4 regions of the Paenibacillus sophorae genome follow, and region 1 is predicted to be linked to each of the others. Evidence: riboswitches for the same ligand, from Rfam matches in the RefSeq annotation. Region 1 holds a riboswitch; each other region holds the start of a gene.

Region 1 (5,481 bases):
AGATCGTGGGACAGATCGGCGATCAGCCGCTTGCGCAGCTCCTCTTCCTCCCGCTCTCTGCGCCGGCTGTCCTTAAGCTCCGCAACCATCGTATTGAATGCCTCCTCCAGCAGACCCACCTCATCGGGCTTGCCCTTTGGTATCGCTGCCGGGAGGCCGTCCCTGCCGTCAAGGGTCATCGCGGTTTGCAGCCGCAGCAGCCGTCTGCGGATTCTGGCGAAGAACAGCCAGGATACCGCCGCGAACCCGATGAACAGGACGAGTAGTACCGCAACATACCCCAAAGTCGGAAAATTGCTTGCGTCTTTCCGCAGCACGGACCTCGGAACCATCATGGCCATGAAGCCTTCGCCGGCATCGGAACGGTCGCCGATAAAAGCGACAATAGTCAGCGGATCACGATTGATGCTTTCTTTCATAAAGGCGATCGCCGAAGAAACCGTCCATGTCCCCGGGACGGAGGTCTCCTTGTCGGAGGCGCTCCCGCGCGCCTTCTTCTGCGCAGGAAGCGACAGCCGGGTGACCCCGGTTCCGTCCACCCAGAACATAGAAGCGTATTGGTAACTCCCGCCCAGTTCCCTTATGCGCGTGTCAATCTCCCGGGGAGATTTGCCCGCAAGCAGACGAGCCGCTTCATGCCATCTATTCTCCAAGTTGGCAGTGCTGGAGTAGAGCTCCAGCTCGGCCTTCGTTCTGTCGTCTCGCCGTATCTCAAACCAGTGGCTGGAAAGGGAAACTAAGATGATATTAAGAGTAAGGATAACGGGCAAGAACATCACGGCTGCCGCGATAATCAGCATGTACCGCGACAACAGCGATTGGCGGAATCCAGGAAGACGTCCTCGGGTTCTGTTCCTTCTTATCATGCCTTGACCCTGTATCCGATGCCCCGGACCGTCTCAATAATTTCCGGCATTGCAGGGTCTTTCTCCAGCTTTTCGCGCAAATAACGGATATGTACCATCAGGGTCTTGTCCCCTTCCATATAGGGCTCCCCCCAGACCGCTTCATAAATTTGTTCTTTGGTCATAATCTGGCCGAGGTGGCGCAAGAGGTAAAAGAAAATCTGAAACTGCTTGCCCGTCAGCGGTATTTCTTCCCCGCTCTCCGCCAGAACAATCCGGTTCTCCTCTTCATAGACGGTTAGATGCCCCAGTGAAAGCGGCGAAGATGAAATGCTGCCCGCACGCCGCAGCAAAACCCCGATTCTCGCGGCAAGCTCATCCGGATGAAACGGTTTGGTCAAATAATCATCGGCGAACCCCAGACCCTGAAGCTTGTCGTCGATGGACGTTCTCGCTGAGAGCATCAGAATGGGAATGTCAGGAAAAATCTTCTTTAATCGCTGGCCCACCGTGAATCCGTCCAATCCCGGCAGCATGACATCCAGAATAACCAACTGGCAGCCATCCGCCTCTTCCACGGCCCGTTCTCCACTCTGCAGCCAACGGACGGCATAGCCGCGATCCTTCAGATCTCTGGCGACGGGACCGGCAATTTGCGGATCGTCCTCGATATACAGCAAAGTGCCGCTCATGGCAGCACCTCCTTCTTGCCCTTCGTGCTGGCCGGACTTACTCGAAAAGATCTGTCCGGCGCGCAAAGGCGTTATTATTCCATATTAACAAATTCCGTCTGCATGAGAAAATGCCTTGGCGGCGCCTGCGCAGGCTTGCCGAACAGGTAGCCCTGCGCCAAAGGAATACCGAGCTCCCGGCAGAACTGAAATTCCTCCCGCCGCTCGATTCCTTCGGCCAGCACTATTCCGCCAAACTCTCCGGCTCTCTCCATAATCTCCTTAACGGCTTGCTGCTTGCCGGCATCCTGATCGCAAAAGCTGATCAGCCCCCGGTCAATCTTCACATAATCCGGCTTTAGGCTGGACATCACCTCCACCGTGGAGTAGCCCGCGCCGACGTCGTCGAGCGCAACAAAAGCGCCATGGCTTCGGCACTCGGCAAATATATAGGTGAGATGCGAAATATCTTCGATTTCTTCCGTTTCCACCACCTCAAACACAAAATCCTCCGGCCTTAGGCCCTGCTGCTCGATCGCCTCAAATGTATGGGTCAGACAGTATTGGGGGTCATAAATGGAAGAGGGCAGAAAATTGATGAACCGTTTAATTCCGTGAGGCAGCAGCTTGGCGCTGGATTCGATGGCGGAGATGCGCGCGGCCCGGTCCAAAAAGGAATGAAATCCGCTTTCTCTTGCCACCTCAAACAGTATATGCGGCTGAAACGGCGTGCCTTGCTGCAGCGGCCGCAGCAAAAACTCAAAGCCGACAATCTTCTCGGAAGAATCGACAATCGGCTGCAAATAGCTGCAAAATTCTTTATTGGCGATAATATCGATGAGTGAATGATTGCTAAAGCGGACCTGAAGCTGGGAGAGCGACATCCACCGTTCCAACTCACTTGCGGCTCCTGTTCCGATTATGGATATGGTCAGAAGCGCCGCTTCCTTCGCGGACTCGATCAGCTTCATCACATTCAGCAGCTGTTCCCGGGTGCTGTAAGAAATCTCGCATACCTCTTCCCGAAAAGATTTAAGTATAAAACCGGACGCTTGAACAGCGGATGCAAGTGAAGGAGATGCGCGCCGAATTTTTAGGATTCCCTTGTCTTCAATTGGTTCAATAGGGGAACAATGAATACAGTTCATGAACACCCTCCTTTTGGCCCACAAAAATGCAGCAACCTGAGGTCATTATAGCATGTTTTTCTGGAAAAGACGGAAATTCACCCCAAATAACCGCCATATTTCGCGTAATTTTTTTCCATATCCCGATTTTTTAATTTCCCAGGTTATTTCCCGGCAAATACCGTGCTTTTCTCCAATACTTCGCACTGATGGCGTCTTCCATGCACTGTTCCCTGGCACATGGGCGGCGGTATTATTAAATGACGGCTTCAGAATCGGCCATGGTACTGGACAACTTCAGAACCTTGCGTCTATAATTACAGCGTAAACAGCAAGGAATACCCGAAACTTCATAAACCTTGGGGTGCTGGAATTATGGCCGGCTGAGAGTGTATCCCGCAAGATACTGACCCTTATACCTGATCTGGATAATGCCAGCGTAGGAAAGCCTTAAGCGCGTGGTCGTAAAGAGACCGCCGCCGTCATGCACTCCGCCGCGTCCCGAATGTTCAGGGGCGCTTTTTTGGCATTTCAGGTTTGCGCAAATTCCCGTGGTCCCCCAAGCGGCTTCGTGATTTGCAGGTAAGCTTTTATGGAAGCGGGAATACCCGCCGCTTCAGGCATCGCTGCCCGGGGCGGCAAGACAAAGGAGAGACTATATAATGGGAGTCAAAAAATGGTTATCACTGTGCCTAACCTGCCTGTTCATACTGACAGCGGCGGGATGCGGCGGCAATAATTCGGGAGGAAACGCGGGCGGCGCTCAGGGAACCCCTGCTTCCGCTTCGCCGGAGGCATCCGCTTCCGCCCAAAGCTCGCCCAAAGCGGCGACGCCGGTAAAGGTCGCGCTCGACTGGACGCCGAACACGAATCACACCGGACTGTATGTCGCCAAAGAGCTCGGCTACTACGCGGAGGAGGGCCTTGATGTAGATATTGTGCAGCCGGGATCGGCGGGCGCAGATACGATGGTCACCTCGGGAGAAGCCGCCTTCGGCGTCGGCGCACAGGACAGTCTGACGCTGGCACGTATTCAGGGCGTCCCACTCGTGTCCATCGCGGCGATTATCCAGCATAACACATCCGGCTTCGCGGCTCCGGTCGACCGGGGCATCAAGTCGCCGAAGAATTTCGAAGGCAAAACTTACGGCGGCTGGGGATCGCCGGTCGAAGAAGCTTCCATGAAGGCCATTATGGACCCGGTCGGCGGCGACGTGAAGAAGGTCAAGCAGGTCACCATCGGCGAAGCGGACTATTTTACGGCTGTTAAGCGTGACATTGACTTTGCCTGGATCTTCTACGCTTGGACCGGTATTGAAGCGAAGCTGCGCGGCGAGCCGCTGGATATGCTGTATTTGAAGGATTACGCGCCGCAGCTCGATTACTACACGCCGGTGCTGACGACAAGCGAGAAAGAGATCGCCGAGAATCCAGAGGTGGTCAAAGCCTTTTTGAAGGCAACGTCTAGGGGTTATCAATATGCGATCGACCATCCGAAGGAGGCTGCCGATATTCTGATCAAGGCGGTTCCCGATCTTGACGCGAAGCTCGTTCAGGCCAGCCAGGAATGGCTCAGCCCGAAATACAAGGACGACGCCGCCCGGTGGGGTGAGCAGAAGACCGCTGTATGGAAAAATTACGCCGACTGGATGTACGGGCTGAAGCTGCTGGACAAACCGCTGGAGGCCGACAAGGCGTTTACCAACGAATTTTTGCCGGACGGGCAGTAAGAACTTAATAAAGTTAAGCTTTTGGTTCATTTAGTTTACAATTAATGGCATGAAAGTATTAACGGCATGAAAGGATGATAGGAATGGCAAGTACGCTGCTGAGCATTCAAGTGATTCCGAAAACGCCGGGAGGCGAAGACGTAATCCCATACGTGGACAAAGCAATTGAAGTGATTCAGCGTTCCGGCGTGAAGCATCAAGTGAATGCGCTGGAGACGACGATGGAAGGCGAGCTCGCCGACCTGCTGGAAATTGTCCGGGAGATGCAGGAGGCGCTAATCGAAGCGGGCTGCCCCAGCGTCATCTCGCAGGTAAAGATCGCCCATAATCCGGGCGGAATCAGCATGGACAAGCTGACGGAGAAATATCGCCCGTGAGTTCCAGGTGGAGACAAATCTGGCCGCCCCTTGTGGCGGTCATCTTGTTTTTGGCGCTGTGGCAGCTGTCGGTTTCCTGGTTCCATGTGGAAAAATGGATCTTGCCTGCTCCCATAGATGTATGGCACGAGGCCGTCGCCAACGCGTCCTCCATTGAAGGACACACCCTGGCGACGCTGCGCCTGACTATGACCGGCTTTCCGATTGGGGTCGCCGTCGGCCTTGCCGCCGCCGTGCTGCTGCATATCCTGCCCGGAGCGAGGCGCGCGCTGTACCCGCTGCTTATCTTAAGCCAGAATGTGCCGATTATCGCGCTCGGCCCGCTGCTGGTGATCTGGTTCGGCTTCGGCCTGCTGCCAAAGGTTATTCTCATTACACTTGTGTGTTTCTTTCCCGTGGCGGTCGCTGGGATGGGCGGACTCGCCCAAACCGACCGCATGATGCTTCAATTTATGAAGATGGCCGGAGCGACAAGGTGGCAAATCTTCTCCAAGCTGGAGCTGCCTCATGCGCTGCCCTCCCTGTTCTCCGGTATAAAAATATCCGCTGCTTACGCCGTTACAGGCGCCGTCGTAGCGGAGCTTATCGGCTCGGGCGAAGGGCTCGGCTATTATATGCAGCTGCAGAAATCGGCTTACCGCACAGACCGGATGTTTATTGCCATTATCCTTATTGTACTGCTTAGTCTGCTGCTGTTCGCCGCTGTCGCCCTGCTGGAGAAATGGCTGGTC
Region 2 (5,481 bases), 1.6 Mb from region 1:
TGAAGTTCACTGAGGGCGCGTTCAAGAACTGGGGCTATGAAGTGGCTGAGCAGGAGTTCGGCGACAAGGTGTTTACCTGGAACCAGTACGATGTAATCAAGGAGCGCGAAGGCGCCGACGCGGCGAATGCGGCTCAGAAGCAGGCGGAGCAGGATGGCAAAATTATTATCAAGGACGCCATCGCCGACATCGCGCTGCAGCAGGTGCTGACGCGTCCGACCGATTTTGACGTCATTGCCACGCTGAACCTTAACGGTGACTATCTGTCCGACGCGCTGGCGGCGCAGATCGGCGGGATTGGCATCGCTCCGGGTGCGAACATCAACTACGTGACCGGGCATGCCATTTTTGAAGCAACCCACGGTACGGCCCCGAAGTACGCGGATAAGGACGTTGTGAATCCTGGTTCAGTCATTCTGTCCGGCGTCATGATGCTGGAACATTTGGGCTGGCAGGAAGCCGCCGATCTGATCTACAAAGGCATGGGAACTGCCATCAATAATAAAACGGTAACTTATGATTTCGCAAGGCTTATGGAAGGAGCGACAGAGCTGAAATGCTCCGAATTCGCTGATCAAGTGATCCAACATATGTAGGTAGATCAACACATTGGCCATCAAACGTTACAAGATTACAGTCGTGGGCGCCGGTTTTACCGGCGCCCACACGGCTCTGATGCTCGCTCAGAATGAATTAGGTAACGTGGTTCTGCTGGATATCCCCCAACTTGAAAATCCGACCAAAGGCAAGGCGCTCGACAAAGCGGCTCTCGACAAATCGGCGGAGTCGGTAAGAAGTGTAACGTCGGTAGTGAATGTGTAATTGACAAAAGTATGAACGCATCCCCATTTTATTCTTGATAAAATGGGGATTTTTTTTGTGATTAAATAGTTAATTGTTTATAATCATTATTAATATAACTTATGTCATAGATTTATCGGGAGGGATATGATATGAACTGGAGCGTTTTAATGTTTTTACATATGATTGGCACTCTGACGCTTGGTTTCTACTTGGTGCTGCCTTTCATTCTTGGCCGGACAGAGAAGCTTTCTACAGCAGCCAAGGAGGGGACGCTGAGCGCAATCAGCGCGTTTAACCGTATTGCCCAATATGGCTTGGTCATTCAACTGCTTACGGGCGGTTACATGATGACCAAAGGCGAGTATTCGGTCCCGTGGATGATTATTGTCACACTGCTGCTGCTCGCCATGTTCGCCTTGGGCGGCGTTATAAGCAAGCCGCTGCGGCTTGCGGCCGCAGGCATGAAGCAGAGCCGCGACGTCTCCAGCGAAACCGGCAAAATCCGCACGTTGAGCGCGTTGCTGGCGGTATGCTTGCTGGTTATGGTTTTCTTTATGGTTTTTAATGAGATTATTTGAATAGCAGCATAGCCCGGCCAATTTCGCCCGTCTCCGAAAGGAGGCGTGTGTTTTGCTATTGTGAGAACTTCGGTTTGTCTGGACTCCGCTTGTGTTTGATCTTCATGCGATTGGTTAAATTAATTACCGTAAAGGGAACGAATAATTGTACATCCCCAAGACATCCTAAGGAAAGTCTAAATTTAACAACTTTTCGAAAGGAGAATGAAGTATGTCTACGAGCAATCAACAAAGCCAGAAGACATTGCCGCCGCAGCATCAGGATCGCAGGCCCGGTCTGGAATCGGAGATGACGCCCCGGCCTAAATACGAACCGGCGGCATACAAAGCAGCGGGCAAGCTGCTCGGTAAAGCGGCCCTGATCACAGGCGGAGACAGCGGCATCGGCCGCGCGGTAGCCGTGGCTTTTGCCAAGGAGGGAGCAGATATAGTCATTTCTTATCTGAACGAGCACTCCGACGCGGAGGAGACGAAGCGCCAGGTCGAACAGGAAGGACGCAAATGTGTTCTCGTCTCCGGCGATATCGGTGTCGAAGTATTCTGCCAGGATCTTATCAACAAAACAGTGAACGGTCTGGGCAAGCTTGATATTCTTATTAACAATGCAGCGGAGCAGCATCCGCAAGAAAAGATCGAGGATATCAGCTCCGAGCAGTTGGAGCGGACGTTCCGCACCAATATTTTCTCGATGTTCTATTTGACAAAAGCAGCTATGCCCCACTTGAAAGAAGGCTCGACCATCGTCAATACGACGTCGATTACAGCTTACAGAGGAAATCCTCAACTGCTGGACTACTCGTCCACCAAAGGCGCGATCCTCAGCTTTACGCGTTCGCTCGCGATGAATTTAGTGGATAAAGGCATCCGCGTCAACGCGGTTGCGCCGGGTCCGATCTGGACGCCGCTCATTCCGTCCACCTTCGATGAGAAGAAGGTCAGCGAGTTCGGCGGAACACAGCCAATGAAACGACCGGGACAGCCTGAAGAACTGGCTCCGGCTTTTGTCTACCTGGCTTCCGATGATTCATCGTATGTAACCGGCCAGGTTATTCATGTGAATGGCGGCGAAATCGTTAACGGTTGACGACTCTCAACGTATTAAGCGGATTTCCGCTGAATATGCAAGCCCCGATCCAAGTCAAGCGGATTGGGGCTTTTTCATGAAAAGGTGGTATGAAAAGGAAATTTATGATACGCTGTGAAAGATCAATAGTTGCATAGCGTGAACACTAGGGGTGCCGCAAGGCTGAGACGAACGCAAGGTTCGGACCCTTTGAACCTGATCTGGTTTATACCAGCGTAGGGAAGTGGAGAGTGAATATCTGCATCCGGGCCTGTCAAGGCTCGATCCCATTTGCAGTTTCCGGCCGCCTTCCTTCGGGAGGGCGGTTTTTTGTGCTGCTTATGACAAATAAACACAGGAGGCGAATAGGGCTATGTGTCCGCCAAAGTCAAAGGATCCCGAAATTCATCTCATATCCGGCAGCGGGGCGATAATGGACAGCTTTATTCTTATCGCTGCGGCCGTAGGGCCCTTTGTAGACTATATTCATTTACGGGAAAAATCGCGTACAGCAGAAGAATTGTTCAAAGCGGTGGAGAAGATGCGCAGCCTTGGGATACCGCTTGAACAAATCGTTGTGAACGACAGGCTGGACGTCGCACTGGCTTCCGGCGCCGGAGGCGTTCAGCTTGCGGGGCACAGCCTCCCAACCGCCGCGGCCCGCCCGCTGTCTCAGAGCCTGCGCATCGGGCGCTCCGTCCATTCCCCGGATGAAGCAGCCGCTGCCGCAAACGAAGGGGCGGATTACTGCCTGTACGGGCATGTATACGCCTCGGCCAGCAAGCCGGGTCTTCCAGGGCGGGGGCTGGATCGGCTTGCGGAAACCGTGCGCGCCTGCCGGGTTCCGGTCATTGCGATTGGCGGCATTGAACCGGGCAATGCAGGACAGGTGATTTCACGCGGCGCGGCGGGCATTGCCGTACTCTCGGGTATCTGCGGCGCGTCTGATCCTGTGGCGGCTGCAAAGTCTTACCGGGCTGCAGTCAGGACAGCTGTTCAGGCAGCCCGCAATGAAAGGAGGTGAGGGCAATGAAGCTCTATATCAACGGGAACGAGATCGAGCTGGACGAAGCTTGCGCTACGCTTGCGGATCTGCTGAGCCGACCCGAATGGAAAGAAAGGCGGATGGTCGTTGAACTGAACGGCATGATTGTGGGTAGGGATAATTACGGAACAATCCCCCTTGCCGACGGGGACCGCATCGAGCTTGTGCATTTTGTGGGAGGAGGCTGAGGCCGGTGAATTTCGCCGGAGAGGACAGATACAGCAGGCAGGAGCGGTTTTACGGAATCGGAGCCGAAGGTCAGAAGAAGCTGGCGCAGGCGAAGGTTCTGATTATTGGCGCAGGGGCGCTTGGCTCCGCATGCGCGGAGACGATGGTGCGCTCGGGTGTGGGCAAGGTGACCCTCGTCGACCGGGATTATGTGGAGTGGAGCAACCTGCAGCGTCAAAATTTGTTCAGCGAGCAGGATGCGGCTGAGCGGATTCCCAAAGCGGTAGCTGCCGCCCGCAGGCTTCGCAGCGTTAACTCCTCTGTGGAAGTTGAAGGAATCGTTGCGGATATTACAGCGGAGGAAATCAGCCTCTATACACGCGGCATAGACCTTATTCTTGATGCGGCGGACAATTTCGAGGTGCGGATGATCGTAAACGATATTGCCGCGCGGGACGGAATTCCCTGGATCTATGGCGCCTGCACCGGCAGCTACGGCATTTCAATGACGATTGTTCCAGGCCAGAGCGCCTGCCTTCACTGTCTGCTGGACAGTGTTCCAGCCGGAGGGGATACCTGCGACACGGCCGGCATAATCGGTCCCGCCGTGCAGATGACGGCTGCCTACCAGACGGCCGAAGCGCTGAAGTGGCTCTCAGGGAACGTTAGCGCGCTGCGCGGGACACTGGTCTCTTTCGATCTGTGGACGAATCGTTACTCGTCGGTGGATACGTCCAAGCTGAAGCGCGCCGACTGCCCGTCCTGCGGCGCTAAACGCACTTATCCTTATTTATCGCCGGGCAGCCATTCCAGAACGGCCGTACTCTGCGGGCGGGATACGGTGCAGATTCGCCCGCCAAGGCCGACGAGGCTTGATCTGGAGGAGTGGGAGCGGCGGCTGTCCGCCTATGGCCGGGCAGAGCGGAATCCCTTTATGCTGTCTTTGACACTGGACCAGCACCGTATGGCGATCTTTCCCGATGGACGGGTGCTCGTTCACGGAACGGGCGATCCAGCCGAAGCCCGGTCGCTGTATCACCGTTATTTTGGCTAGCCTATCAAGCATTCTATTAACCGAATAGGGGAGGATTATTATTATGCAGGATGCATTACATATCGGGGGCAAAGCCCTGTCCAGCCGTCTGTTCATCGGAACCGGCAAATACAGCCGCAACACGCTGATTCCGGAGGTAATCGCCCGTTCAGGCTCCGAAGTAATCACAGTGGCGCTTCGTAGAGTCGATCCCTCTTCGCGGGAGGAGAACATTCTAAGCCATATTCCGCAGCAGATGACCCTTCTGCCCAATACTTCCGGCGCACGCACCGCAGAAGAAGCCGTGCGTATCGCCCGCTTGGCCAGAGCGGCAGGGATGGGGAACTGGGTGAAGATCGAAGTCATTAACGACCAGAGATATTTGCTGCCGGATAATCTGGAGACGATCCGTGCTACGGAAATTCTGGCTGCCGAAGGCTTCATCGTCCTTCCCTACATGAGCCCGGATCTGTCTGCGGCTTTCCGGCTGAGAGACGCGGGAGCAGCGGCGGTGATGCCGCTGGGGGCGCCTATCGGAAGCAACCGCGGCTTGCGGACGAAGGAGCTGATCTCCATCCTGATTGAAGAGGCCGGCCTGCCGGTCATTGTGGATGCCGGAATCGGCCGTCCGTCGGAGGCAGCGGAAGCGATGGAGATGGGCGCGGCCGCCGTGCTGCTGAATACGGCGATTGCCACAGCCCGTGATCCGCTCGGCATGGCGGAAGCTTTTCGCGGCGCGGTTGCAGCCGGCCGGCAGGCGTATCTGGCCGGGCTGGGCCCGATTCAGCAG
Region 3 (5,481 bases), 2.9 Mb from region 1:
CAGGATACGGATTAATTCAGGCCCAAGCTCAACCAGTTGAATCTAACAAGACAGTCATAAGTGTTACTACAGATAAAGATTCCTACTTAAAAGGAGAAACCGTTACTGTAGAAGCTACAGTTAAGGACTCCAATTTAATTGCTTTGAACGGGGCGACGGTAAACTTAACGATTACCTCTCCTAGCGGAAGCCAAACTAATGCAGTTCAGACCACCGATTCTAGCGGGACAGTTGTATTCAATATAGCTACTAATAAAAAAACTAAGATAGGAACCTACAATATTAATGTTCAATCGTCCTTATCCGGTTACTCAAGCAGTAATGCAACCACGCAATATACTATAAACTAGTAATATCATTGCCGGTTATTGAACCTACTTTCCCCTATTGGCTGAGACTGTCTCGCTGTAATAACCCGCCCTGCTGAACCGGTTGCCGCCCGCCCGCATAGAATACTGTGAAATGAAGCAATATGCGCAAAGGTGGAATCTATTACATGTCCAAGAACAAGCGCGGCAAAGCGCTCTGGCGCATGCCTTCCCGCGGGAGGGGAACTTGCCCCCTGTGCGGCAGCACACGGATCAAACTATTATATACGGCCAAAGGACTTCAAGGCGAAAAGCTGACGGTATGCAAAAAATGTCAGGGCAAACAGGCGAGGTAACATTCACACAGAGCCGTATCGGCATAAAGTTTTCTAGTCTCGTTGTGCAACAGCCTCACAATGCGGTTGACTCACGGGTTATCCAATTTTTATTAGAGACGGGTAACCCGTGTCCTCCTTGTCCCGAAAGCTGTATCCCCCTATTCAATCCCCATAAAAAGTACGAAGCTCATCCAGCTTATCTTTGATAAAAGCTCTAAGCTCTTCAGGCGCAACGACCTCGCCGCAGCCGATCAGTTCCAGAATATCGCGGCAGGCCGCTTCATAACCATACATATTCACCGTCAGAAGGGCCGTATTCTGTTCCCAAGCGGTATGCAGAATCTCCAGCTTGTTCCGCAAATTCACGCTCGGCTCTTTCACCCTGAGAATTACCGGATAAACCTCCCTCTCTTGCCGCGACCGCTTAAATGACTGATTGCTGCCTTTCCAATAATGTTCCAATGAGAAGTCCGCCGGAATTTCGAACCCTCCCTCTAACTGTTCAGCAGCTGATATTCGCTCGCATTTAAACGTCCGGACTTCCTCCACCATTTCACTGTATGCAGCCAGATACCATTCACCCTGCTTCACCACCAGCCCATAAGGCCGAACATCTCGAATAGACAACTCTCCTCCCGGCTTGCGGTAATGGATCGTCAGCTTATGCGATTTCCAAAGCGCGGCACGAACCGTTTCCAGGCAGGGAGCATCAGGGCGCTCGCGCCACCAGGGCGTATCGTCAAAATAAAACCGGGACTTAGCCTTATGCAAATCCGGTTTGTATTCATCCGGCAGCGTTTTTTCCAGCTTCAGCAGCGCGCTCCGGAGCTTATGTCCTGATTCGGTTCCCGCGCCGGAATAAATGCCAAGTCCCGTCAGATACAGGTGAACGACGTCGTCATTATGTAAACTTTTTAGATCAACGGTATACCCTTCCATCAGCGAAAGACCGCCGGACGGCCCCGGAGCGCTGACAATCGGTACACCGGATTCAGCCAGCGTATCCACATCGCGGTAAATTGAACGGACGGAGGTTTCCAGCGCTTCCGCCAGCTCTTTTGCTTTCAGCTTCCCTCTTGATTCCAGCAGCAATAATATCGCAACCAGCCGATGCAGCCTCATAACACCCCTCCTTTTATCAGCGGACAGAAAATTTCACAGACAGCCTCAAATCATTGCCATTCTGCTGTCAACAATACAAGTATATCATAGGTCCATAACCTTTGAAGGAGTTGGAACTTATGAATGTAGCTGTGCTCGGAACAGGATTTGGAACATATCATGCCAAGCTGCTGAAGTCAGTGGATCTGTGTGGACGATTGATCGTGTTCGGCAGGAACGATGCTAAGCTGGCGCAACTGGAGAAGGAGCTAAATGTAGAGATTGCCCGGGATATTGGCGGTATTTTGCGCGATCCGGATATTGATGTCATCGACCTGTGCCTGCCGACCTCTCTTCACTGCGAGGTTGCGGTCAAGGCGCTTGAGCATGGAAAGCATGTGTTCTGCGAAACGCCCGTATGCTGCTCGGTGGAAGAGGCTGCGGCCATGCTGGATGCGGAAAGAAGCTCCGGCAAAAGAGTCCTCGTTAACCGGTTTATCCATTTTGACCCGGCTTACGCCTTTTTGCGCGAATCCTGCCTGAAGGGTACATACGGCAAGCTGCTGTCTCTCACTTTAAAAAGGGAAACGCCGCCGCTCTGGGGGGACCTCGGATTGGACACCATCCCTGTGAATCTCATGATCCATGAGTTGGATATTATTGGCGGGATCATGGATTCTCCGGAGCTTATCTCCGCCTGGGGAACGGAATATAGGGATGCGCGCCAGTCGCTGGTCCGGGCCGTATTCGGGCGGGACGGCGCGATTGCGGAAATCGTCTCTTCCTCGGGAATGCCTGACGGATATCCCTTTACTGTCGGCTATGAAGCGTATTTTGAATCAGGCAAGCTGGTTTTTCTGGAAAAGGATTCTGGTAATCAGTCTGATGCTGCTTTAACGGAATATACCGCCTCCGGCGCACGGCGTCTCGTTTTGAAAGAGATTAATCCGTATGCCGCCACCTTGGAACATGCGCTGCAAAGCTTACATCACGGGACAAATTCACTCCTTTCCTTGGAGAACGCGGCCGAGTCTCTGGCTAACGCGCTGGGAATCCGGCGGCAAATAAAGCAAAAGTAGCTTGTGCTTTTCCAGCGATTAGGATATTCTGTAATAGACAACTTCATAGACACGGGAGCTCGGAAACAGCCGGGCTGAGAGGATGGCCCTATGCCATCGACCGTAATACCTGATCTGGGTAATGCCAGCGGAGGAATCGTCACAGGCTTTGTATGTTCAAAGACCGCTTCTTCGGGTGCGGTCTTTTTTGCGTACCTGGCCTCCTCCGGCGCTTCACACCATTAAGAGGAGGAATTGAAATGACAAGTCAAAGTCAAAAAGTGTACGTTAAAGGTTCGCGGGAGGATATTCGGGTGCCGATGCGCGAGATTGCGCTGAGCGATACTGCCGGGGTTGATGGCGTATCGGAAAATGCTCCCGTGCGGGTATACGATGCAAGCGGCCCCTACACCGACTGCCAAGTCGTTACCGACATCCGGGAAGGGCTGTCCCCGTTCCGCCGGAACTGGATATTGGAACGCGGAGATGCGGAGGAATACGAGGGCCGGAATGTAAAGCCAGAGGATAACGGACTGCGGAATACGGAGCAGGACCCTAACGCAGAAGTTTTTCCGGGATTAAGACGGAAGCCGCTGCGCGCGAAGAGCGGCGCCAACGTGACACAGATGCATTATGCCCGCAAAGGGATCATCACGCCGGAAATGGAGTTCATTGCAATTCGCGAAAATGTCGATCCGGCGTTTGTCCGGGACGAAGTCGCCAGCGGCAGAGCTATTATTCCTTGCAACGTCAATCACCCGGAAAGCGAGCCGATGATCATCGGGCGGAACTTTCTAGTAAAGATCAACGCTAATATCGGAAATTCCGCGGTCTCCTCCTCTATTGACGAAGAAGTAGAGAAGATGCACTGGGCCACCCGCTGGGGCTCGGATACTATTATGGATCTTTCCACAGGCCGCCATATTCATACGACCCGGGAATGGATTATCCGCAACTCTCCGGTTCCTGTCGGCACGGTGCCGCTCTATCAGGCGCTGGAAAAAGTCGGCGGTCAGGCGCATGAGCTGAGCTGGGAAATTTTTCGCGATACGCTGATTGAGCAGGCGGAACAGGGTGTCGACTATTTCACAATTCATGCGGGTGTGCTGCTCCGTTATGTTCCATTGACGGCAAAAAGAGTTACGGGTATCGTTTCCCGAGGCGGCTCGATCATGGCGGCCTGGTGCCTCGCCCATCATCAGGAGAACTTCCTGTATACCCATTTTGAGGATATCTGTAAAATCATGAAGGCTTACGACATCGCATTCTCTCTTGGAGACGGCCTGCGGCCGGGCTCCATCGCCGATGCCAATGACGAAGCGCAGTTCGCCGAACTGGACACCCTGGGTGAGCTGACCGAGATTGCCTGGAAGCATGATGTGCAGGTTATGATTGAAGGACCGGGCCATGTTCCGATGCACAAAATTAAGGAAAATGTCGACCGCCAAATGGAAGTGTGCAAGGAGGCTCCTTTTTACACACTGGGGCCGCTTACGACGGATATCGCTCCAGGCTACGACCATATTACTTCAGCCATCGGCGCAGCGATGATCGGCTGGTTCGGCACCGCCATGCTCTGCTACGTGACGCCCAAAGAGCATTTGGGACTTCCGAACAAGGACGATGTCCGTGAAGGCGTCATCGCCTATAAGATCGCGGCGCACGCGGCCGATCTGGCCAAAGGACATCCCGGAGCCCAGGAGCGGGACGACGCGCTGTCCAAAGCCCGGTTCGAATTCCGCTGGAAGGACCAATTCCAGCTGTCGCTCGATCCTGAGCGGGCGATCGAATATCACGACGAGACCTTGCCTGCGGAGGGCGCCAAGACGGCGCATTTCTGCTCCATGTGCGGACCGAAATTTTGCAGCATGAGAATCACGCAGGACATCCGGGAGTATGCCAAGCAACATAATCTGGAGGACAGCGAGGCGATTGAGCGGGGAATGAAGGAGAAATCGCAGCAGTTTGCGGAGGCGGAGCACGGATTGTATCTTTAATTTTTAAGGTTATGAAGCGGCAGTCTAAAGAAGTCTTAGGCTGCCGCTGTTTATTGAGTATCCTTCTCTTGTTTGCTTAGTCTTTGTTCAATTTCCGTATTTCTTTTTCCAATCCTCTGACCACTCGTAAAAAGTCATTCCTGTTACTTCCTCTAACGTTTGACCATAGTAATTGGATATTATTGCTGCTGCGCTTTGTAAACTTCCAGGAACGAGGACTCTTCCCCAAGAGCTGCAAGCGCGACAACCGGATTCCAATAATCCTTGTAGTGAACGATCTTGTTTTCCTTCGTTTCAATCACGGAAATATAACTTTGCAGATAAGGCTTACCGGTTATTATGGCCTGCCCTTCTTCGATTCCAAATTCAATAATTATCACATTGGGGTTCAGAGTCAGATGAAAAGTCGGTTCTTTAAATTTGGAGAGCTCAATCTTATTGGGAATTTCCTTTACATATTTATAAAGGGCGGATTTCCCTTCTAATTTCAGGGTATATCCTTTGGGCGCGAATGGAAATTCGAAGATGACATTCTCATCAAACAATTCGATAAATTTATCCATGTCCTTTTCTATCATAGAATTTTTAAATTTCTCGAAAATTTCCTGTGCTTCCCGGAGTCTCGCTTCGTAATTAACAGCCTGATTCGCCACCTTTACCACCTCTTATTAGAATTTTA
Region 4 (5,481 bases), 2.4 Mb from region 1:
CAGGCAGCCGGTTCCGGTTACTTTGGTCAAAATGGGGTTGCCGTTGGCTGCGATATACGTTTTGTTACCGTCGGTGATAATATCCTCTTTCCCCGTAACAATGGCGATGCATCCGAGCTTTTTCGCCGCTTTTTGGGCGACTGCGGTCGTGTCGCCGTCGCCTGCGCCTGCATCCACGCCTTTAATCGACCATGTTTCCCCGATGACATTGGCAACCTCGGCTACATTGCCCCGAAGCGCGGTTATCTTCATTTCGGAAACGAGCCGATGCGTTACTTCCGTCCGGTAGACAGTAGCGCCCGCTCCTACCGGATCGAGAACCACCGGGACACCGTGTTTGTTGGCCGACTGGCCAGCCAGCAGCATAGCCTTAATGGAGTGATCGTTAAGCGTTCCGATGTTAATCAAGACAGCGCCGGACATCGCGGCGACATCCGCCACCTCTTCATGCGCATCCGCCATAAACGGCGAAGCTCCCAGAGCCAGCAGGCCGTTGGCGGTAAAGTTAGTGACGACAATATTCGTGATGTTGTGGATGAGCGGGTTATTTTCCCGAAGCTTAGTGATGAAAGACATTTGGAATTCCTCCTATTTTTATAAATTAATAAAAGCGTCCTCAGCCTTAATATCCGCAGGCAGCAGTCCGTTGCCTTCCAGCCACTGATGCACTTTATCCCAGCTTTCCGCATCCTGAAATCCGAAATCCTTATCTCCCGCGTCCATCAGCGGCAGCAGCACTTTCAGGCTCTGCGTCTCAATTTCCTTGTCGAGCGGAGCGGTCCCGTCTTCATGCGCAAGCAGGATGGACAGCGCCTCATCGGGATGCTCATTCACGTATGCTTGGCCTTCCCGCATCGCTGTCAGAAACTTGATGAAATCATCTTTATGCTGATTAATTCCCTCATCGCTTGCAACCAGCACAAGCTCGGAATAATCCGGCACGCCATATTTTGCAGGGTCAATGGAGGTGACGGGATGGCCTTCTTTTTGCAAAATGAGCTGTTCATGGTTGATGAAACCGCCCATTATGGCGTCAGTCTGCCCGGTGGAAATGGCCGGAATTAAGTCATAGCCCACATCCACAAAGTTCACCTTCTCCGGATCTCCGCCATCGGCTTTGACCATCGTCTTAACCATCGCTTCATACAGTGGAATGGAAGAATACCCCACCGCTTTGCCAGCCAAATCCTTCGGCGTATGTACGGAACTGTCCGCAGGGACCATCAGGTGAGTCAGCGGATGACGGACAATGGAGGCCAGTGCTTTCACGGGAATCTTCTCCCCCCGGGCCATCAGCACCTGCGGCTGGTAGCTCAGCGCCAGATCGACCTTGCCTGCCGCGACGAGCTTCAGCGCGTCATTCGTGTCCGCCGGCATCTGGATCTCCACATTAATTCCCCGTTTGGCGAAGAAGCCCTTTTCCTGAGCGGTGTACAAAAAAGAATGCACGGCGTTCGGGTACCAGTCGAGCATAAGCGTCAGCTTGTGCGCAGGCTCCGCCGGACTTTCGGTTTGAGAAGCGGCAGGCGAAGGAGAAGCGGAGGCCGCGGAATCGCCGGATGGCGCGGAGCCGCCGCAAGCGGCCGTTAACAGAAGAAGCGAGATAGCAGGCAGAAGCAATAAATTTTTAATACGGGTAAAAGATTTCATCAATTAGAACCTCTTTTCTTAAGAATCTGATGCTCCAGCAGCCGTACGGCCAGGAAAAGTACTACACCGAGACCCGACAGGAGAGCAATCGCTGCGAACATCTCGGCGCTGTGCAGGCTTCCCGCCATGCGGCGGCTGTAGTAACCAAGTCCGCGCGTTCCTCCCAGCCATTCTCCGATGGTTGCACCGATCACGCAGTACACCACCGACAGCTTCAGCCCCGAGAAAAAGGAGGGGAGCGCAAGCGGAATGCCGACCTTGACCAGCAGCTGCCTGCGGTTCGCGCCCATAGTCAGCAGCAGCTCCTTATAGGCGCCGCCGCTTTTGGCGAGCCCGTCGTATACGCCGACGACGACTGGAAAGAATGCGGTCAGAAAGACGACGGCGACCTTGCTCCACAGCGAATAACCGAACCACATAATAAAAATGGGGGAGAGCGCAATCAGCGGAATCGTCTGGCTGATGATGATAAAGGGATAGAGCGCTTTTTCTAATGTCCGGGAAAGGTGCATGCCGATCCCGAGCAGAATGCCGCCAACCAGCGACATCAGACAGCCGACAGCCACTTCTTCAAGCGTGGCTGGCAGATGCGTGCCCAGCAGCAGTCCGGCGTTCTGTACCAATGCGGTCCAGACCACGGAGGGTGCAGGGAGGATAAAGGACGGAACATATCCTGAGCGTACGGAAGCTTCCCACACGGCGAGAATCAACAGCAGCAGGAGAAGGAAGGCTCCGTAGCGGCGAGATCCTTCCTTAAACGGTGCGCGTTTCATACAGCCTCCGCTCCAGCTCGGCCCGCAAAGAGACAAAGCCAAGCTCGTAATTCATTTCCAGCCGCCGGGGTCTTGGCAGTCCCACGTTCAGCTCTTGAAGGGGGCCGACGCTGCCGGACGGCATCAGAAAGATGCGGTCACTGAGCAGAATAGCTTCCTCCAGATCATGCGTGATGAACATAACGGTCCGCCCCAGCTCTCCCCACAGCTCCAGCAGCCAGCGGTGCATGTCCCGCTTCGTCATGGCGTCAAGCGCGCCGAATGGCTCATCAAGCAGCATCAGCTCTCCGCCGGTCATCAGTGTACGGAGAAAAGCGGCCCGCTGGCGCATCCCGCCGGATAGCTCATGCGGATAGGCAAGCTCATAACCGGCGAGTCCGAAACGCTCCAGCATTTCCCATACCGTAGCTGCTCCGCCCTTACCGGCCCGGCCTTTGATCTCTAGCGGCAGCAGACAGTTGTCCAGCACCGTCCGCCAGGGCAGCAGCAGGTCCTGCTGAGGCATGTAGGCGATTTGGCCGAGCCGGTTCTCACCGCGGGCGCTGCCTTGCAGCGCGATTTCTCCCTGCGCCTCGGCAAGCAGTCCGGCTATCGCTTTGAACAGCGTGCTTTTGCCACAGCCGCTGGCGCCAATAATGCTGACGAATTCACCCTGGCGGACCGTTAACGAAAGATCCGAGAATACGAGCTTCTGCTGCGGAAACGAAAAAGAAAGGCGGCGGAGAGATAAAAGCTCTTCGATAGTCGGTCAACCCTCCTTATAAATGAATAAAGGCCCGTCCAAATCCGGAAGGAAATGGACGGGCCCCCAATTATCCGCCGTACAAGCGCTGGCCGTACGGGGCGTAGATAGGTAAGCTTCAGGTTCCACTTCCCTCCGCTGGTATAATCCAGATCAGGTTCCAAGGGTCCGAAGCTCGCGGCTTCGTCTCAGTCGGACGACTCCCCTAGTGAAATTGCGGTCTTTATTCGGTTATGAACTTATCAACTATACCATATTCCGGGCCGTTCCCTCAATGTACCATTTGGGTCTAACGGATTCGAAGTCACCAATGATCGGGAATGCTTACGGAAGGCAGCAGCTTGGTAGCCATATCGCCTTTAGCTGAATTAACTTGCGCCTGCGTGAGAAAAACGCTTCCTGTGAGGTCAGCGCCGCTTAAGTCGGCATCTCTAAAGTCGGCGCCGATCAGATCAGTCATTCTCATGTCGGAATCTCTCAGGTCGGATGCAATGAGCAAAGCGCCTCTCAAGTTAGCGCCTCTAAGGCCGGCTCCTCTTAGATTTGCGCCTATAAAGTTGCTTCCCCTACGGATTTTGTTCTGTAATTTTTGATTTTTATTAGGCATTGGCGCAGCTTTGGCCCGTACCCGTTCGCTTGCTTGCAGAAGCAGGTCATTGACAATCGCCCGATGGGCGGGGACGTTAAGCTCCAGAATCGAGCGCGGATTCAGACGGGTGAGCTCTTCCGTTTTTTCAAGAACATTCCGCTATGACCAAAATGAACGCTCTACTGTCTTGTGGGTGCTCTTTAAATGGCATTTCTCGTTTATCCGGTCTTCAAGTTAAAGCTGCAAAGCCGCATTATCATCAATCTTTGCCGCTTTCGCAGGATCGGCTGACATCAGCCGGTCATACATGGTCTGATCCTGAGCGCTGTCTTTTCTTTAGTGCATCTGTAGTTGAAGCGATAAACAAGCTACCAATATTTTAGTCATTTTAGATTGATTGATCTATAAAAGTGGGAAATTACCTTCCTGTAACAACTCCGTACTTGTACGTTTCTGATGGTCTGATTCAAAAAAAGAAAGGAAGTTTAAACATGAACAATAACAGATACAAGGGATTAGCGTTAATCCTGCTCGCTGTTTCCGAGTTAATGTTGGCACTTGATTATCTTTCCGCAACGATATTCTCAGCTTCATTCGGTACACTATACTTTTCCTCTTGTCTCCAGTGGGTTCGCCAAAATGATCGCCGCCGGAATGGGACTTGGTGCCATTGATTTTCAGTTTCTAACGGGGCTTTCTCAGCCGGATTGGCTTGGAACATTCATCAAGAAGCTAGTTAGCCAAAATAAAATGATAGAGGGAGAATGAAAAAACATGGAGAAAAAACCTGTTCTTGAACCGGAAGCACAAAATTTTGTTAAGGCAACAGCCAATCCGCCATTTTTATTTGATTTAGGACCTGAACAGGGGCGGATTGCGGTCGATGAAGCCCAGGCGGGCGAGGTTCAAAAGCCAGACGTGGACATTGAAGATATCAGTATTACAGGTGGTCCAAGCGGCCACGTATCCATTCGGATTCTACGTCCGAAACACGTTGCTGAGAAGAACCTGGCTGTCATTCTGTACATACATGGTGCAGGTTGGGTGTTCGGCAACGCACACACCCATGATCGGTTGATCCGTGAATTGGCTGTGAAGAGTGGAGCTGCACTTGTATTCCCGAATTACAGTCTGTCCCCTGAAGTGAAGTATCCTACGGCTATTGAAGAAATCTATGCTGTGCTGCAGTGGATCGCAGAGCACGGCAAAGAACACGGGCTTGATTCGGATCGCTTGGCCGTAGCCGGCGATAGTGTCGGCGGCAACATGACTGCGGCAATCACGCTGCTGGCCAAAGAGCGCAGTGGTCCTGCTATTGGACAACAGCTCCTTTTCTACCCGGTTACGGATGCTTCATTTGATACGGAATCCTATCATCAATTCGCCGAAGGATACTTTTTACGCCGGGACGGGATGAAGTGGTTCTGGGATCAGTATACAAGCGATTCTGAGGAAAGAAACCAGATTACGGCCTCCCCGCTGAGGGCAACTACCGAGCAGCTTCGCGGTCTTCCGCCGGCTCTGATCATTACAGCCGAAGCTGATGTCCTGCGGGACGAAGGTGAAGCTTATGCGAATAAACTTCGAGAGGCTGGTGTTGATGTCACTGCGGTACGTTATCAAGGAATAATCCATGACTTCGTTATGTTGAATGCATTATCAGACACTGCCGCAGCCAAAAGTGCAATATCTCTGGCCAGCGCTTGGCTAAAAGACGGGTTTCAATA

Evidence for each region. A riboswitch is a leader RNA that binds a small molecule or an ion and turns the genes downstream of it on or off. The one in region 1 is predicted to bind thiamine pyrophosphate.
Region 2: it holds a riboswitch for thiamine pyrophosphate, as region 1 does, so the genes downstream of both, KP014_RS12355 (thiamine phosphate synthase) here and KP014_RS05075 (ABC transporter substrate-binding protein) in region 1, are expected to answer to the same signal.
Region 3: it holds a riboswitch for thiamine pyrophosphate, as region 1 does, so the genes downstream of both, thiC (phosphomethylpyrimidine synthase ThiC) here and KP014_RS05075 (ABC transporter substrate-binding protein) in region 1, are expected to answer to the same signal.
Region 4: it holds a riboswitch for thiamine pyrophosphate, as region 1 does, so the genes downstream of both, KP014_RS16270 (ABC transporter ATP-binding protein) here and KP014_RS05075 (ABC transporter substrate-binding protein) in region 1, are expected to answer to the same signal.

What each region holds. Positions count from the first base shown of each region.
Region 1 is NZ_CP076607.1:1,049,153-1,054,633, reverse strand. Features, by position in the region: gene KP014_RS05090 (sensor histidine kinase) at 1-866, opposite strand, end outside; gene KP014_RS05085 (response regulator transcription factor) at 863-1,537, opposite strand; gene KP014_RS05080 (EAL domain-containing protein) at 1,612-2,664, opposite strand; TPP riboswitch at 2,994-3,106, shown strand; gene KP014_RS05075 (ABC transporter substrate-binding protein) at 3,306-4,373, shown strand; gene KP014_RS05070 (thiamine-binding protein) at 4,457-4,750, shown strand; gene KP014_RS05065 (ABC transporter permease) at 4,747-5,481, shown strand, end outside.
Region 2 is NZ_CP076607.1:2,629,337-2,634,817, forward strand. Features, by position in the region: gene icd (NADP-dependent isocitrate dehydrogenase) at 1-596, shown strand, start outside; gene KP014_RS12340 (lactate/malate family dehydrogenase) at 610-822, shown strand; gene KP014_RS12345 (hypothetical protein) at 954-1,382, shown strand; gene KP014_RS12350 (SDR family oxidoreductase) at 1,594-2,466, shown strand; TPP riboswitch at 2,604-2,705, shown strand; gene KP014_RS12355 (thiamine phosphate synthase) at 2,819-3,469, shown strand; gene thiS (sulfur carrier protein ThiS) at 3,475-3,678, shown strand; gene KP014_RS12365 (ThiF family adenylyltransferase) at 3,684-4,712, shown strand; gene KP014_RS12370 (thiazole synthase) at 4,756-5,481, shown strand, end outside.
Region 3 is NZ_CP076607.1:3,949,323-3,954,803, forward strand. Features, by position in the region: gene KP014_RS18645 (S8 family serine peptidase) at 1-350, shown strand, start outside; gene KP014_RS18650 (hypothetical protein) at 497-664, shown strand; gene KP014_RS18655 (helix-turn-helix transcriptional regulator) at 809-1,768, opposite strand; gene KP014_RS18660 (Gfo/Idh/MocA family protein) at 1,888-2,826, shown strand; TPP riboswitch at 2,868-2,981, shown strand; gene thiC (phosphomethylpyrimidine synthase ThiC) at 3,066-4,802, shown strand; gene KP014_RS18670 (nuclear transport factor 2 family protein) at 4,982-5,380, opposite strand.
Region 4 is NZ_CP076607.1:3,441,490-3,446,970, forward strand. Features, by position in the region: gene thiM (hydroxyethylthiazole kinase) at 1-576, opposite strand, end outside; gene KP014_RS16260 (ABC transporter substrate-binding protein) at 595-1,650, opposite strand; gene KP014_RS16265 (ABC transporter permease) at 1,650-2,423, opposite strand; gene KP014_RS16270 (ABC transporter ATP-binding protein) at 2,404-3,165, opposite strand; TPP riboswitch at 3,279-3,382, opposite strand; partial or broken gene KP014_RS16275 (pentapeptide repeat-containing protein) at 3,470-3,913, opposite strand; gene KP014_RS16280 (alpha/beta hydrolase) at 4,529-5,481, shown strand, end outside.